3 regions of the Streptomyces sp. NPDC056503 genome follow, and region 2 is predicted to be linked to each of the others. Evidence: predicted binding sites of a transcription regulator. Region 2 holds the regulator's gene; each other region holds the start of a gene.
What was found. The regulator HrcA, encoded in region 2, represses chaperone genes, less so after heat shock. The targets are predictions, from matches to a motif close to TTNGCACTCNGNNNNNCNGAGTGCNAA.
Positions count from the first base shown of each region.

Region 1: groL (chaperonin GroEL) is a predicted target of HrcA. The motif match lies at 2,870-2,896, and genes of this name have one in related genera.
Region 3: groL (chaperonin GroEL) is a predicted target of HrcA. The motif match lies at 3,809-3,835, and genes of this name have one in related genera.

Region 1 covers NZ_JBHTST010000008.1:58,694-63,667, forward strand. The annotation lists gene ACFQ8C_RS04310 (methyltransferase domain-containing protein) at 1-1,091, opposite strand, end outside; gene ACFQ8C_RS04315 (polysaccharide deacetylase family protein) at 1,218-2,150, shown strand; gene ACFQ8C_RS04320 (hypothetical protein) at 2,147-2,311, shown strand; gene groES (co-chaperone GroES) at 2,489-2,797, shown strand; gene groL (chaperonin GroEL) at 2,906-4,534, shown strand; gene ACFQ8C_RS04335 (ester cyclase) at 4,692-4,974, opposite strand, start outside.
Region 2 covers NZ_JBHTST010000018.1:42,023-46,996, forward strand. The annotation lists gene dnaJ (molecular chaperone DnaJ) at 1-403, opposite strand, end outside; gene hrcA (heat-inducible transcriptional repressor HrcA) at 404-1,423, opposite strand; gene ACFQ8C_RS07950 (MBL fold metallo-hydrolase) at 1,562-2,299, shown strand; gene ACFQ8C_RS07955 (DUF3097 domain-containing protein) at 2,309-3,115, shown strand; gene hemW (radical SAM family heme chaperone HemW) at 3,237-4,478, opposite strand; gene ACFQ8C_RS07965 (AMP-dependent synthetase/ligase) at 4,517-4,974, opposite strand, start outside.
Region 3 covers NZ_JBHTST010000070.1:32,863-37,836, reverse strand. The annotation lists gene ACFQ8C_RS21385 (FG-GAP-like repeat-containing protein) at 1-1,269, opposite strand, end outside; gene ACFQ8C_RS21380 (deoxyxylulose-5-phosphate synthase) at 1,524-1,856, shown strand; gene groL (chaperonin GroEL) at 2,020-3,642, opposite strand; gene ACFQ8C_RS21370 (cold-shock protein) at 4,051-4,254, opposite strand; gene ACFQ8C_RS21365 (MoaD/ThiS family protein) at 4,667-4,945, opposite strand; gene thrC (threonine synthase) at 4,964-4,974, opposite strand, start outside.

The DNA.
Region 1 (4,974 bases), on a different contig from region 2:
GGCTTCACCTTCCGGCGGATCTCCTCGGGCTCGACGGCGGAGCCGCGCTTCTTCACCGTCAGGGTGCCGACCTCGCGTTCGCGCAGCAGGGCCTTCAGCTTCTTGAGGTTGAAGGGGAGTTCGTCGGTGATCTCGTACGCGGAGGCGTACGGGGTGGGGGTGAGGGTGTCGGCGGTGACGTAGGCGATCGTCCCGTCGATCAGCCCCCCGGACAGCTCCTCGGCGACCTCGGCGACCAGATGGGCGCGGATGACGGCGCCGTCCGGCTCGTAGAGGTACCGGCCGACGGGGCGGACCGCCGGGTCGGGCAGGCCCCGGCCGGCGAGGCTCGCGCCGGAGGGCAGCAGGGTGGCGCGGCGCGCGCCCGGCTCCGTGCCGAACCAGAGGATGGCCTCCTTCACGTCGCCGCCGTCCGAGATCCACTCGGCCTCGGCCTCGGCCGGGACGGTCTCGTGGGGGATGCCGGGGGCGATCTTCAGGGCCGCGTGCGGGGCCTTGCGGGCGGCCTCCATCGCCCAGGAGAGCGGCGGCGAGTAGGCCTCCGGGTCGAAGATCCTGCCCCGGCCGCCGCGCCGGGCGGGGTCGACGAAGACGGCGTCGTAGGGGCTGGTGTCGATCTCGGTGACGTCGGCGCAGCGGACCTCGACCAGGTCCGCGATGCCGAGCGCGGCGGCGTTGGCGCGGGCGACCTCGGCGGTGAGCGGATCGCGGTCGACGGCGAGCACGGAGATGCCGGCGCGGGCGAGCGCGAGCGCGTCGCCGCCGATGCCGGAGCAGAGGTCGGCGACCGAGCGGACGCCGAGGGCCTTGAGGCGGGCCGCGCGGTAGGCGCCGACGGTCGCCCGGGTCGACTGCTCGACGCCGTTCGGCGTGAAGTACATGCGGAAGGCGTCCTCGGCGCCGAACTTCGCCACCGCGCGCTGCCGCAGCCGGGCCTGCCCGAGGGCGGCCGAGACCAGCTCGGCGGGGTGGTCGCGGCGCAGCCGGGAGGCGACCGCCAGCTCCTGGGCGGGGTCGTAGTCGCGCAGGGCGGCGAGGAGCGTCTGGCCCTCGGGGGCGAGCAGGGCGGCGAAGGCGGCGAGGTCGGTCACCGTCCCATTCTCCCTGTGGGCCGGGTGGGGGACGGTGGGGCCGGTACGGCGGTGTCGCGGCCGGAAGGGCGGGTCGCGCTGACAGGATGCGGCGCCATACAGCTCGTACGACAAAAGGAAGAAATGATGACAAAGGGTGGCTCGCGCCGTGCCCTGGGGGCCGCGCTCCTCGTCGCCGCGCTCACCTCCACCGCCGCCTGCTCCGGCGGCCCCGACGACTCCGGGACGGGCACCGGCGGCGCCCCCGCCGCCGGCCAGCAGGCCCCGGACAAGGCGGCCGCCCGGCAGACCGCCGCCGAGCTCGCCGCGGCGAAGAAGGCCGCGTCGGCGAAACGGCGGGCCGCCCGGGCCGTCGCCGCGAGGAAATGGGGGCTCAAGCTCACCCCGCTCGAAGCGCCCGCCCCGCCGGGGACCAAACCGAGAATCACCACCCGCAAGGGCTTCGAGACCGACGGCGAGGGCCTGCCGCCCGTCTTCACCACCGTCCCCACCAAGGAGAAGATCGTCTTCCTGACGATCGACGACGGCGCCGAGAAGGACCCCGCGCTCATCCGGATGATGGCCGACCTGGACATCCCGTACAGCGCCTTCCTCAGCGACTACGTGGTCAGCGACGACTACGGCTACTTCGCGAGGATGCAGAAGTCCCAGCCGCGCGGGGTCGGCCTCCACAACCACACCCTCCACCACAAGTACCTGCCCGGACTCTCCTACGCCCGCCAGAAGCGGGAGATCTGCGGGATGCAGGACGTCATCGAGAAGAAGTACGGCAAGCGCCCGGCGCTCTTCCGGCCGCCGTACGGCAACTACAACGAGGACACCCTGCGCGCCGCCGGGTCCTGCGGCGTCAAGGCCGTCCCGCTCTGGGCCTCCGAGGCCTTCCCCGACCACATGGAGTGGCGGGAGTGGGACCGCGACCTCCACCCCGGCGACATCGTCCTCACCCACTTCCGCGGCAAGGAGGACTGGAAGGGCAGCATGCCGGACATGATCCGACGGGTGATGAACGTGATCACCTCCAAGGGCTACGCCGTCGCCAGGCTGGAGGACTACGTATGAGCCGCCTGCGGCCGCTGGTGGTCGCCGCCCTGCTCCTCGGCCTCACCGGCTGCGCCTCCGCCGTCGACCCCCTCGAACGCCTCGGCCGCAAGGCCGTGGAGCGGGTCGGCGACCTCGGTCCGGCCGGCGGAACCGTCCGCGCGGAGGCCGCCACGGAGTGAGGAATTGGCACTCCGCTTGACCGAGTGCTAATCGCGGTCATAGTCTCGGCTCTGGCACTCCCCGCAGGAGAGTGCCAGAACAGCGACGGGCAGGTCCGGCACCCGCGACGACGGATCCGGCTGGTCGCGACCCCAGACAGTTAACCCCGCGAGATCTCCGAAGGGGGAGGTCGGATCGTGACGACCGCCAGCTCCAAGGTTGCCATCAAGCCGCTTGAGGACCGCATCGTGGTCCAGCCGCTCGACGCCGAGCAGACCACGGCCTCCGGCCTGGTCATCCCGGACACCGCGAAGGAGAAGCCCCAGGAGGGCGCCGTCCTCGCCGTGGGCCCGGGCCGCTTCGAGAACGGCGAGCGCCTGCCGCTCGACGTGAAGGTCGGCGACGTCGTGCTCTACAGCAAGTACGGCGGCACCGAGGTGAAGTACAACGGCGACGAGTACCTCGTCCTCTCGGCCCGCGACGTGCTCGCGATCATCGAGAAGTAAGACGACGTACCTGCTGTGAAACCGCGCCCCTGACCCCCTGATTCCACGGGCGTCCAGGGGCGCGGTTCGCTTTTCCCACACGATTTCCGAGAGGGCTGAACCGCTCCCATGGCGAAGATCCTGAAGTTCGACGAGGACGCCCGTCGCGCCCTTGAGCGCGGCGTCAACAAGCTTGCCGACACGGTGAAGGTGACGATCGGCCCCAAGGGCCGCAACGTCGTCATCGACAAGAAGTTCGGCGCCCCCACCATCACCAACGACGGTGTCACGATCGCCCGCGAGGTCGAGATCGACGACCCGTACGAGAACCTCGGCGCCCAGCTCGTCAAGGAGGTGGCGACCAAGACCAACGACATCGCGGGTGACGGCACCACCACCGCCACCGTGCTCGCCCAGGCGCTCGTCCGCGAGGGTCTGCGCAACGTCGCCGCCGGCGCCTCGCCGTCCTCCCTCAAGAAGGGGATCGACGCCGCCGTCAAGGCCGTCTCCGACGAGCTGCTCGCCACCGCGCGCCCGATCGAGGACAAGTCCGACATCGCCGCCGTCGCCGCGCTCTCGGCCCAGGACCAGCAGGTCGGCGAGCTCATCGCCGAGGCCATGGACAAGGTCGGCAAGGACGGTGTCATCACCGTCGAGGAGTCCAACACCTTCGGCCTGGAGCTGGAGTTCACCGAGGGCATGGCCTTCGACAAGGGCTACCTCTCGCCGTACATGGTCTCCGACCAGGAGCGTATGGAGGCCGTCCTCGACGACCCGTACATCCTGATCAACCAGGGCAAGATCTCCTCGATCCAGGACCTGCTGCCGCTGCTGGAGAAGGTCATCCAGGCGGGTGGCTCCAAGCCGCTGCTGATCATCGCCGAGGACGTCGAGGGCGAGGCGCTCTCCACCCTCGTCGTCAACAAGATCCGCGGCACCTTCAACGCGGTGGCCGTCAAGGCCCCCGGCTTCGGTGACCGCCGCAAGGCGATGCTCCAGGACATGGCCACCCTCACCGGTGCCACCGTCATCGCCGAGGAGGTCGGCCTCAAGCTCGACCAGGCCGGTCTCGACGTGCTGGGCACCGCCCGCCGCGTGACCATCTCCAAGGACGACACCACCATCGTCGACGGTGGCGGCAACTCCGCCGACGTCGCGGGCCGCGTCGCCCAGATCAAGGCCGAGATCGAGTCCACGGACTCCGACTGGGACCGCGAGAAGCTCCAGGAGCGCCTCGCGAAGCTGGCCGGCGGCGTGTGCGTGATCAAGGTCGGCGCCGCCACCGAGGTGGAGCTGAAGGAGAAGAAGCACCGTCTGGAGGACGCCATCTCCGCGACCCGCGCCGCGGTCGAGGAGGGCATCGTCTCCGGTGGTGGCTCCGCGCTCGTCCACGCCGTCAAGGTCCTGGAGGACAACCTCGGCAAGACCGGCGACGAGGCCACCGGTGTCGCCGTCGTCCGCCGCGCCGCCGTCGAGCCGCTGCGCTGGATCGCCGAGAACGCCGGCCTGGAGGGTTACGTCATCACCTCCAAGGTCGCCGAGCTCGACAAGGGCCAGGGCTTCAACGCCGCCACCGGCGAGTACGGCGACCTGGTCAAGGCCGGCGTCATCGACCCGGTGAAGGTCACCCGCTCCGCCCTGGAGAACGCCGCCTCCATCGCCTCCCTGCTCCTCACCACCGAGACCCTCGTGGTGGAGAAGAAGGAAGAGGAGCCGGCGGACCACGGTCACGGCCACGGTCACGGCCACTCCCACTGAGGCACGCCGTAACTGATCGCCGAGGCCCGGTGCCCCCGTCGCGGGGGCACCGGGCCTCGGTGTCTTTTCCGGCGTCCGGCGCCCCGGTGTCCTTCCCGGTGCCTGGGCGTTCCGGGGTCCTTCCCGGTGCCTGGCGCCCCGGTGACTTTCCCGGTGCCTAGGGCTCGACGGCGCCCAGCTGCCCCATCAGCCCGAGCAGGTCGTACTGCCACCAGCCCTCGACGATCTTGCCGTCGTCGCGGAAGCGGTGGATGGTGGTGCCGGTCATGGTGACCTCCATGCCGCTCGGCTGGAGGCCCATGAAGTCGCCGACGTGGGTCCCCCGCCAGGTCCACCGGGTGCACACGCGGTCGCCGTCGGCGACCTGGTCGTCGACCGTGAACGTGAAGTCGAAGCCCGCGCGCCACGCCTCCACCTCGCGCCGGACCGCGTCCATCCCG
Region 2 (4,974 bases):
CCTTGGTGGTGCCGAAGGCCGCCTCGTTGAGGTCGATCTCCAGACGGATCATGGCGTCCTGGCCGCGGCGGGTCCGCGAGCGCGGTCCGCGCTGCCCGGCCGTGCCGAAGAAGGCGTCCATGATGTCGGAGAAGTTGCCGAAGCCGCCGGCTCCGAAGCCGCCTCCGCCGCCCATGCCGCCCGAGGAGGAGAGCGGGTCGCCGCCCAGGTCGTAGACCTGCTTCTTCTGCGGGTCCGAGAGGACCTCGTAGGCGGCGTTGATCTCCTTGAACCGCTCCTGCGTCTTCGGGTCCGGATTGACGTCCGGGTGAAGCTCGCGGGCGAGGCGCCGGAAGGCCTTCTTGATCTCGTCCTGGGAAGCGTCGCGGCGCACGCCGAGCACGGCGTAGTAGTCCGTGGCCACTTACGACTCCGCCAGGATCTGTCCGACGTAACGTGCCACTGCGCGTACCGCTCCCATCGTTCCGGGGTAGTCCATGCGGGTCGGTCCGACCACGCCGAGTTTGGCGACTGCCTCGCCGCCCGAACCGTAGCCGACCGAGACGACGGACGTGGAGTTCAGTCCCTCGTAGGCGTTCTCGTGCCCGATGCGTACGGTCATGCCCGATTCCTTGACCTCGCCGAGCAGCTTGAGGAGCACGACCTGCTCCTCCAGGGCTTCCAGGACGGGCCTGATCGTCAGCGGGAAGTCGTGTCCGAAGCGGGTGAGATTGGCGGTGCCGCCGATCATCAGCCGCTCCTCGTGCTCCTCCACGAGCGTTTCGAGGAGGGTCGCGAGCACGGTCGAGACCGTGGCGCGGTCCTCGGGCTCCTCGAAGGACTCGGGGAGGTCCTGCACCAGCTGCGGCACGTCCGCGAAGCGGCGGCCGCCGACCCGGCTGTTGAGCCGGGCCCGCAGGTCGGCGAGGGAGGTCTCGCCGAAGGGCGTGGGACAGTCGATCACCCGCTGCTCGACCCGTCCGGTGTCCGTGATCAGGACGAGCATCAGCCGGGCCGGGGCCAGCGACAGCAGCTCGACGTGACGGATCGAGGAGCGGGTCAGCGACGGGTACTGGACGACGGCGACCTGACGGGTCAGCTGCGCGAGCAGCCGCACCGTCCGGCCCACGACGTCGTCCAGGTCGACGGCACCGTCGAGGAAGTTGTGGATGGCGCGCCGCTCGGGGGTCGACAGCGGCTTGACGCCGGCCAGCCGGTCCACGAAGAGGCGGTACCCCTTGTCGGTGGGGATCCGGCCGGCGCTGGTGTGGGGCTGGGCGATGTACCCCTCCTCCTCCAGCACCGCCATGTCGTTGCGCACGGTGGCGGGCGACACGCCGAGCTTGTGGCGCTCGGTGAGCGCCTTGGAACCCACCGGCTCCTCCGTCCCGACGTAATCCTGGACGATGGCGCGCAGCACCTCGAGTCTGCGTTCGCTCAGCACGCGCACACCTCCCGCTCCAGCCGTTCCGGTTGCTCCGCTTTTGGCACTCGCCCTGCCCGAGTGCCAGGAAACCCCCGGCCAGTGTACGGCCGGGTCGGTCGCTCCTGGCAAGGAGGCGGATCCGCTAGCGTCGATCGCATGGACATCGAACAGGCGGTCTGGGCGGCCCAGGGGTGGGAACGGCTCGCGTCCGGAGTGGGCCGGCGCAGGCTCCCCGGCTGGGACGCCACCACCGGACTGGTCGTGGGGGACAAGGCCGTACTGCTCTACGACACGGGCTCCACGCTCGCCGAGGGCGCCGGGATCCGGGCCCAGGCGGAGGCGATCACCGGCGGCCGGCGCGTGACGCACATCGCACTCGGCCACCCCCACTTCGACCACGTCCTCGGCACCGCCGCCTTCGCCGGAGCGGAGGTCTTCGGCGCGGTCGGCATGGACGAGCTCCTCGGCTCCGCCCGGACCCGCGAGGAGCTGTACGGGGACGCCGTGCGCCAGGGGGTCGACGAGCGGGCCGCCGCGGAGGCGGTGGAGGCCCTGGTGGCCCCGCGCCACACGGTCACCGGCGAGTGGACCCTGGACCTGGGCGGCCGCCAGGTCCTCCTGGCCAACCTGGGCCCCGCCCACTCCACCCACGACCTCGCCGTCTTCGTCCCCGGCGAGCGCGAGACCGTCTTCTGCGGCGACCTCGTCGAGGAGTCCGGCGAACCCCAGGCCGGCCCCGACGCGATCGGCGCCCGCTGGCCCGACGCCCTCGACCGCCTCCTGGCCCTCGGCGGCGAGGACGCCCTCTACGTCCCCGGCCACGGCGCCGTCGTGGACGCGGAGTTCGTCCGACGCCAGCGCGATGAGCTGGCACGCCGCTTCGGGGTGTCGTAGCGTCCCCGAATGCGCAGCTACGACCCTGACCTGACGCCCGCCTGGAAGAAGCAGGCCCCCGCCCCGGAGGTCCCGGCCGAGCCGGACCTGGTGGTCGAGGAGGTCTCCACGGGCTTCTGCGGCGCGGTGATCCGCTGTGAGGCGGGCACGGTGACGCTGGAGGACCGCTTCGGCAAGCACCGGGTCTTCCCGCTCGACCCGCGCGGCTTCCTCCTGGAGGGCCGCGTGGTGACCCTGGTGCGCCCGGTGTCCGCCGGCCCGTCCCGCCCCGCCCGTACGGCCTCCGGCTCGGTCGCCGTGCCCGGCGCGCGGGCCCGGGTGGCCCGCGCGAGCCGCATCTACGTCGAGGGCCGCCACGACGCCGAGCTGGTCGAGCGGGTGTGGGGCGACGACCTGCGCGTCGAGGGCGTGGTGGTGGAGTACCTGGAGGGCGTCGACCACCTCCCGCGGATCGTCGCCGACTTCGCCCCCGGCCCGGACGCCCGCCTGGGCGTCCTGGTCGACCACCTGGTGCCCGGCTCCAAGGAGTCCCGCGTCGCCGCCGAGGTCGCCTCGGCGGACGTCCTGGTGGTGGGCCACCCCTACGTCGACATCTGGCAGGCGGTGAAGCCGTCCGTCCTCGGCATCCCCTCCTGGCCGCGGATCCCCCGGGACCAGGACTGGAAGACCGGCACCTGCCGGGCCCTGGGCTGGCCCTCCGACAACACGGGCGCCGTCTGGCAGGCCATCCTGAAGCGGGTCACGTCCTACAAGGACCTGGAACCGGAACTCCTGGGCCGCGTGGAGGAGCTCATCGACTTCGTGACGGTGGGCTAGCCCACCGCGCGGTGGGCGGCACGCGTTCCGCCGGGGCCGGGAACACCCCCGGGACGAAGTCCTCGGGGGAGGGCGGGCACGGCGGGACGCCGCACACGGCCGCGTCCTGGCCGCCGCGCCCTCAGTCCACCAGGTCCCGCACCACCGCGTCGGCCAGGAGCCGCCCCCGCAGCGTCAGGACGGCCCGCCCGGCCGCGTAAGGCCCGGCCTCCAGCAGTCCGTCGGCCAAGGCCCGCCCGGCGGCCGCCAGCCCGGCGGGCTTGAGGAGCGACAGCTCGACCCCCTCCCGGAGCCGCAGCTCCAGGAGGATCCGCTCGACCCGCCGGTCCTCCTCGGCCAGCACCTCCCGCCCGGCCCCGGGAGACTTCCCGGAACCGAGCGCCGCCGCGTACGCCCCCGGATGCTTGACGTTCCACCAGCGCACCCCGCCCACGTGCGAGTGGGCGCCGGGGCCCGCCCCCCACCAGTCGGCGCCGCGCCAGTACAGCTCGTTGTGCAGGCACCGCCCGGACTCGGAGGTCGCCCAGTTGGACACCTCGTACCAGGAGAACCCGGCCTTCTCGAAGGCCTCGTCGGCGATCAGGTACCGGTCCGCGTGCACGTCGTCGTCGGTCATCGGCACCTCGCCGCGCCGGATCCGCCGCGCCAGCTGCGTCCCCTCCTCGACGATCAGGGCGTACGCGCTCACGTGGTCGGGCCCGGCCCCGATCGCCGCGTCCAGCGAGGCTCGCCAGTCGTCGTCGGTCTCCCCGGGGGTCCCGTAGATCAGGTCGAGGTTCACGTGCGCGAAGCCGGCCGCCCGCGCCTCGGCGACGCACTCCTCGGGCCGCCCCGGCGTGTGGGTCCGGTCGAGGATCTTCAGGACGTGCGGCCGGGCGCTCTGCATCCCGAAGGAGATCCGGTTGAACCCCCCGGCCCGCAGCTCGGCGAGGTACTCCGGGTTCACGGACTCCGGGTTCGCCTCCGTCGTGACCTCGGCGTCGTCCGCGAGCCCGAACTCGTCCCGGATCGCCGCCAGCATCCGCACGAGGTCCCCGGCGGCCAGCAGCGTGGGCGTACCGCCCCCGACGAAGACCGTCCGCACCGGCCGCGGATCGTCCCCGAGCACCTTCCGCGCGAGCCGGACCTCCTCGACGACCTGCCCCGCGTAGTTGTCCCGGGATGCGAGCACGCCGCCGGCACCGCGCAGCTCGCTCGCGGTGTACGTGTTGAAGTCGCAGTAGCCGCACCGCGTGGCGCAGTACGGGACGTGCAGATAGAACCCGAGCGGCCGCTCCCCCGCCCCCTGAAGGGCACGCGGGGGCAGCGCCCCGTCCTCGGGCACGGGCTCACCATCGGGCAGTACGGAAGGCATGGGGTCCATTGTCCCGTACTGCCCGGGGTGGCGGCGGGCGCGCCCGGTCAGGCCTCGCGCGACCCCTCGTACATGTCCTCGATGAGCCCCTTGTACTCGCGCTCGACGACCGGGCGCTTCAGCTTCAGGGACGGCGTGAGCTCGCCGTGCTCGATGTCGAGGTCGCGGGGCAGGAGGCGGAACTTCTTGATCGTCTGCCAGCGCTGGAGGCCCTCGTTGAGCCGGTCGACGTAGCCCTGGACGAGCTTGACGGTCTCCGGGGCGGCGACGACCTCGGCGTAGGTCTTCCCGCCCAGGCCGTGCTCGGCGGCCCAGCCGAGGAGGGCGGGCTCGTCCAGCGCGATGAGGGCGGTGCAGTAGTTCCGGTCGGCACCGTGGACGAGGATGTTGGAGACGAACGGACAGACGGCCTTGAACTGGCCCTCGACCTCGGCCGGGGCGATGTACTTGCCGCCGGAGGTCTTGATGAGGTCCTTCTTGCGGTCGGTGATCCGCAGGTAGCCGT
Region 3 (4,974 bases), on a different contig from region 2:
GTCGGCGGCCGAGCCCAGCGTGTCGCAGCTCCACCGCGCGGTCGCCGCGTGCGTGCCCGTGAGGGCGAGGTCGTACCCCTGGAGCACGCGGTGGCCCGAGCTCCACCAGCCGTCGTCCTGCGCCACGAGCCGCCCCTGGGACAGGGTCAGGCCCGCCCGGGGGAAGATCCCCAGCAGGGTGAGGACGTGCTCGGCTGCCGGTGCGCCGTTCGCGCCGGGGGCGATCCGCTGGACGCCGAACTCGCCCGCGTCCGGTGTGCCGGCCACGTACACCGCGCCCCCCGCCCCGACCGCGAGGGAGGCATCGGCCGTCACGGTGACACCGAGGTCGCGCGACGTGCCGCCGGCGAGCGGGAGGGCGTACAGCGCGGCCTGCTCGTGGTAGTCGTCGTCCGTCGTGGAGAGCGCGGTCCGGCCGAGGAGCCAGTCGCCCACGAGGCCGAGCCGCGTGGTGGTGTCCGTGACGGCGTGCGGCAGCGTGACCCTGCGGCCGGGGGCCGCCGGGTCGGTACGGGAGAGGACGAAGGCCTCGGTCGCACCGGCCGCACCGCCGAACAGGATCCTCCGCGCGTCGAGCGCGACGGACTCCACGTCGGTCGCTCCCCTGGGGAACGGGGGCTCCGGCAGCGGCGTGACGGTGCCGGAGGCGAAGTCGAGCAGGACGAGGGCCGTCTTCGGCCCCGTCGGACCGACGGCGTAGCGCAGGACCGCGCCCGTACCGTCCTGGGCGAGGACGGTCGGCTCCGAGACGGCGTTCGGCAGGCGCGCCTCCCGGCCGGCCGGGGGATTCTCGCCGTAGCCGACGAAGTACAGGGTGGCGCCGTCGGCGCCGGTCCCGTACCGGACCAGGTGGCGGCCGGCGAGGAGCGGCAGCCATCCCTCGCCGAGGTCCGTCTCCAGTCCGGAGGTCCGCCCGGTCGCGAAGTCGTGGACGGTGGCGGAGGACCGGGGTCCCTCGCTGTACCAGTCGGGGCAGACCACCACGTCCCCGGCCGAGAACGAGTCACCGGGCTCGCACGGCGGCGCGTAGGCAGGGGACCCGCCGCGCAGGTCGTGCCAGCCGACCCGCGAGGAGTCGAGCACCTGGACTCCGGTTCCGGCACCTTGGATCTCGGCGTGGACCGGGGCGTCCGGGTCGCCCGGGGCCGCGATCGTCACCTCGTACGGCGCCGTGTCGGCCGCCGCCGCGAGCGGGGCCGTGACGGCCGCGAGGCCCGTGAGGGCCAGGGTCGTGCTCAGGGCGAGCGCGACGGTTCTTCGGACGGACAAGAAAGGGGTCCCCTCGTACGGAACGTCGATGACGACGGCAGAGGGGAGGCGGAAGAGGACGCGCGGGCGGGCACAGCGGCGTACGCCGGTCCCCGCGCGCACGCGCGGTCCTGGGCGCCGGCCCGATGCCCCCACCTGCCGGCTGGCGCGATCGTACAACTGACCGAAACCCTTCGGGAAGTGGAGGATCCCCATCCGCCACCGCCCCGGAAATCCCCGCACCCGGGCCCGCCCCCACCCCTACGCTCACCCCCATGGGATACACCAGGACCTCGTACGTCTGCCTGCCGTGCCGGGGCTCGTACAAGCAGGGGTACGACCACGGGCCCGAGCGGAAGTGCCCTCGGTGCGGGGAGCTCATGGTGGGTGTCGGGTCCGCGTTCCAGCCGCCGCGGCGGCGGGACGACGAGGCGTGGCGGGTGCTGTCGGTGCTGCTCCACGCGGGGGTCCGCTTCCACAAGCGGGGCTGCTGCGGGAGCGGGTCCGGCTACCGGCCGCGGACGCTCGCCGAGGTCAAGGCCCGCGTCGCCCACGCCCGCCGCACCGGGGAGCCGCTCGCCGAGGCCCTCGTACGGCCGGTCGTCTGAGGCACGGGCACACGCGCGGCCCCCACACGCGGAGCCGCGCGCGGGGCCGCACGCGGAAACGCACGCGGAGCCCCGCACGGAAACGCGCCGAGGGCGGCACCCCCTCGCGGGGAGTGCCGCCCTCGGCGTTCGCGTTCAGCGAGGAACCACCGATCCGTTCGGATCAGAAGTCCATGTCACCGCCCGGCATGCCGCCGCCGGCCGGGGCCGCGGCCTTCTCCGGCTTGTCGGCGATGACGGCCTCGGTGGTGAGGAAGAGCGCGGCGATCGACGCGGCGTTCTGCAGCGCGGAGCGCGTCACCTTGGCCGGGTCGATGATGCCCTCGGCGACCAGGTCGACGTACTCGCCGGTCGCGGCGTTGAGGCCGTGGCCCGGGGTCAGGTTGCGCACCTTCTCGACCACGACGCCGCCCTCAAGGCCGGCGTTGACCGCGATCTGCTTGATCGGGGCCTCCAGGGCCAGCTTGACGATCGCGGCACCGGTGGCCTCGTCGCCGTCCAGCTCCAGCTTCTCGAAGACGCTGGAGGCCTGGAGCAGGGCCACGCCGCCGCCGGCGACGATGCCCTCCTCGACGGCCGCCTTGGCGTTGCGCACGGCGTCCTCGATGCGGTGCTTGCGCTCCTTGAGCTCGACCTCGGTCGCGGCACCGGCCTTGATGACCGCCACGCCGCCGGCGAGCTTCGCGAGGCGCTCCTGGAGCTTCTCGCGGTCGTAGTCGGAGTCGCTGTTCTCGATCTCGGCGCGGATCTGGTTCACGCGGCCCGCGACCTGCTCGCTGTCACCGGCACCGTCGACGATGGTGGTCTCGTCCTTGGTGATGACGACCTTGCGGGCGCGGCCCAGCAGGTCGAGACCGGCCGACTCCAGCTTGAGGCCGACCTCCTCGGAGATGACCGTGCCGCCGGTGAGGATGGCGATGTCCTGGAGCATGGCCTTGCGGCGGTCGCCGAAGCCCGGGGCCTTGACCGCGACGGAGCGGAAGGTGCCGCGGATCTTGTTGACGACCAGGGTCGACAGGGCCTCGCCCTCGACGTCCTCGGCGATGATCAGCAGCGGCTTGCCCGACTGCATGACCTTCTCCAGGAGCGGGAGGAGGTCCTTCACGGAGGAGATCTTGGAGTTGACGATGAGGAGGTAGGGGTCCTCGAGCGAGGCCTCCATGCGCTCCATGTCGGTCGCGAAGTACGCCGAGATGTAGCCCTTGTCGAAGCGCATGCCCTCGGTGAGCTCCAGCTCCAGACCGAAGGTCTGGGACTCCTCGACCGTGATGACGCCTTCCTTGCCGACCTTGTCCATCGCCTCGGCGATGAGCTCGCCGATCTGCGTGTCGGCGGCGGAGATGGAGGCGGTGGAGGCGATCTGCTCCTTCGTCTCGACCTCCTTCGCCTGGTCGAGCAGGGCGCCGGAGACGGCCTCGACGGCCTTCTCGATGCCGCGCTTGAGGGCCATCGGGTTGGCACCGGCGGCGACGTTGCGGAGGCCCTCGCGGACGAGCGCCTGGGCGAGGACGGTGGCGGTGGTCGTACCGTCGCCGGCGACGTCGTCCGTCTTCTTGGCGACTTCCTTGACCAGCTCGGCGCCGATCTTCTCGTACGGGTCCTCGAGCTCGATCTCCTTGGCGATGGAGACACCATCGTTGGTGATCGTGGGGGCGCCCCACTTCTTCTCGAGGACGACGTTACGGCCCTTGGGGCCGAGGGTGACCTTGACGGCGTCAGCGAGCTGGTTCATGCCGCGCTCGAGACCGCGCCGGGCCTCCTCGTCGAACGCGATGATCTTGGCCATGTGAAGTGGTCCTCCCGGACATGGGGTGGATAACGCTCCAGGACCGCGCCGACGCCCGCGACGGACGGCCTCCGCGTTCCGCGTGGTTCCTTGCCCCACCCGGGTCGGCGGCCTCGTCTGCCCGATCCTCGTAGCACTCTCACCTTCCGAGTGCTAACGCCAATGATTAGCACTCGACCCATGCGAGTGCAAGCGACTCTCGTGGATCGGGCAGCTCCACGCCGGAGTCGCGGGGCGCCCCGGGAACGCCCCCCGAACGACTCCGGGGCGGCCCCGGAACGCCCCGGAAGCGGCGCCGGAACGCCCCGGAACGCCCCGGAACCGCCCCGTGGAACGCGCGAGGGGCTCGCATCCCCAGGGATGCGAGCCCCTCGACGACGAGACGTCGGTGGCCGATCGCGCCGCGCCTCAGGCGGTCACCTTGACCATGTCCGCCTGCGGACCCTTCTGACCCTGCGAGATCTCGAACTCGACTCGCTGGCCTTCTTCGAGGCTGCGGTACCCATCCATCTGGATGGCGCTGTAGTGGACGAAAACATCCGCACCACCGTCGACCGCGATGAAGCCGTAGCCCTTCTCCGCGTTGAACCACTTGACGGTGCCCTGAGCCATGCCTAACTCCCCTATTACTTACTGGCCCTTGCGCGGATCCGCACTTCACGGACCCGGGTCAGAACCTGCGCCGGAACGCGTCGACCGCGGCTGAATGTATCTGTCCAACTGCCCTCTGCAACAGGGCAATCCACCGGGAATTCTGGGTGGATCGGAAAGGGGAATCAGGGAGAAATCACTGAATTGCAGGGCAACTCGGGCCGGGCGAAAGCCGCATAAGGGGCAGAGTGCATATGCTTTTCGGCCGCTTCTTGGCCCGTTCTCGTCAGGTCCGGGGCCACTCTCATATGCGCCTGGCATGAGCGGCGGAGGGGGCTTCCCCAACTCTATCGCGCTCAACCATGCAGAATTGCCCCCTCCGCTTTCTCTCGCGGAAGGGGCAATTCTGTACCGACCGGTAAAACAGCGGGGCTCAGCAGCCGCCGGCGACCGCCGGGATGATGGAGACGCCCGCGCCGTCCGGCGTGGCGGTCTCCAGGCCCTGCTCGAAGCGGACGTCGTCGTCGTTCACGTAGACGTTCACGAAGCGGCGCAGCTTGCCCTGGTCGTCCAGGACGCGGGCGGCGATGCCGGTGTGGTTCTTCTCCAGGTCGGCGATGACCTCGGCGAGGGTGCCGCCCTCGGCGGGGACCTCGGCCTGGCCGCCGGTGTAGGTGCGGAGGATGGTGGGGATGCGGACGTTCACGGCCATGCTGTGTTCACGGACCTTTCAGTGGGCCA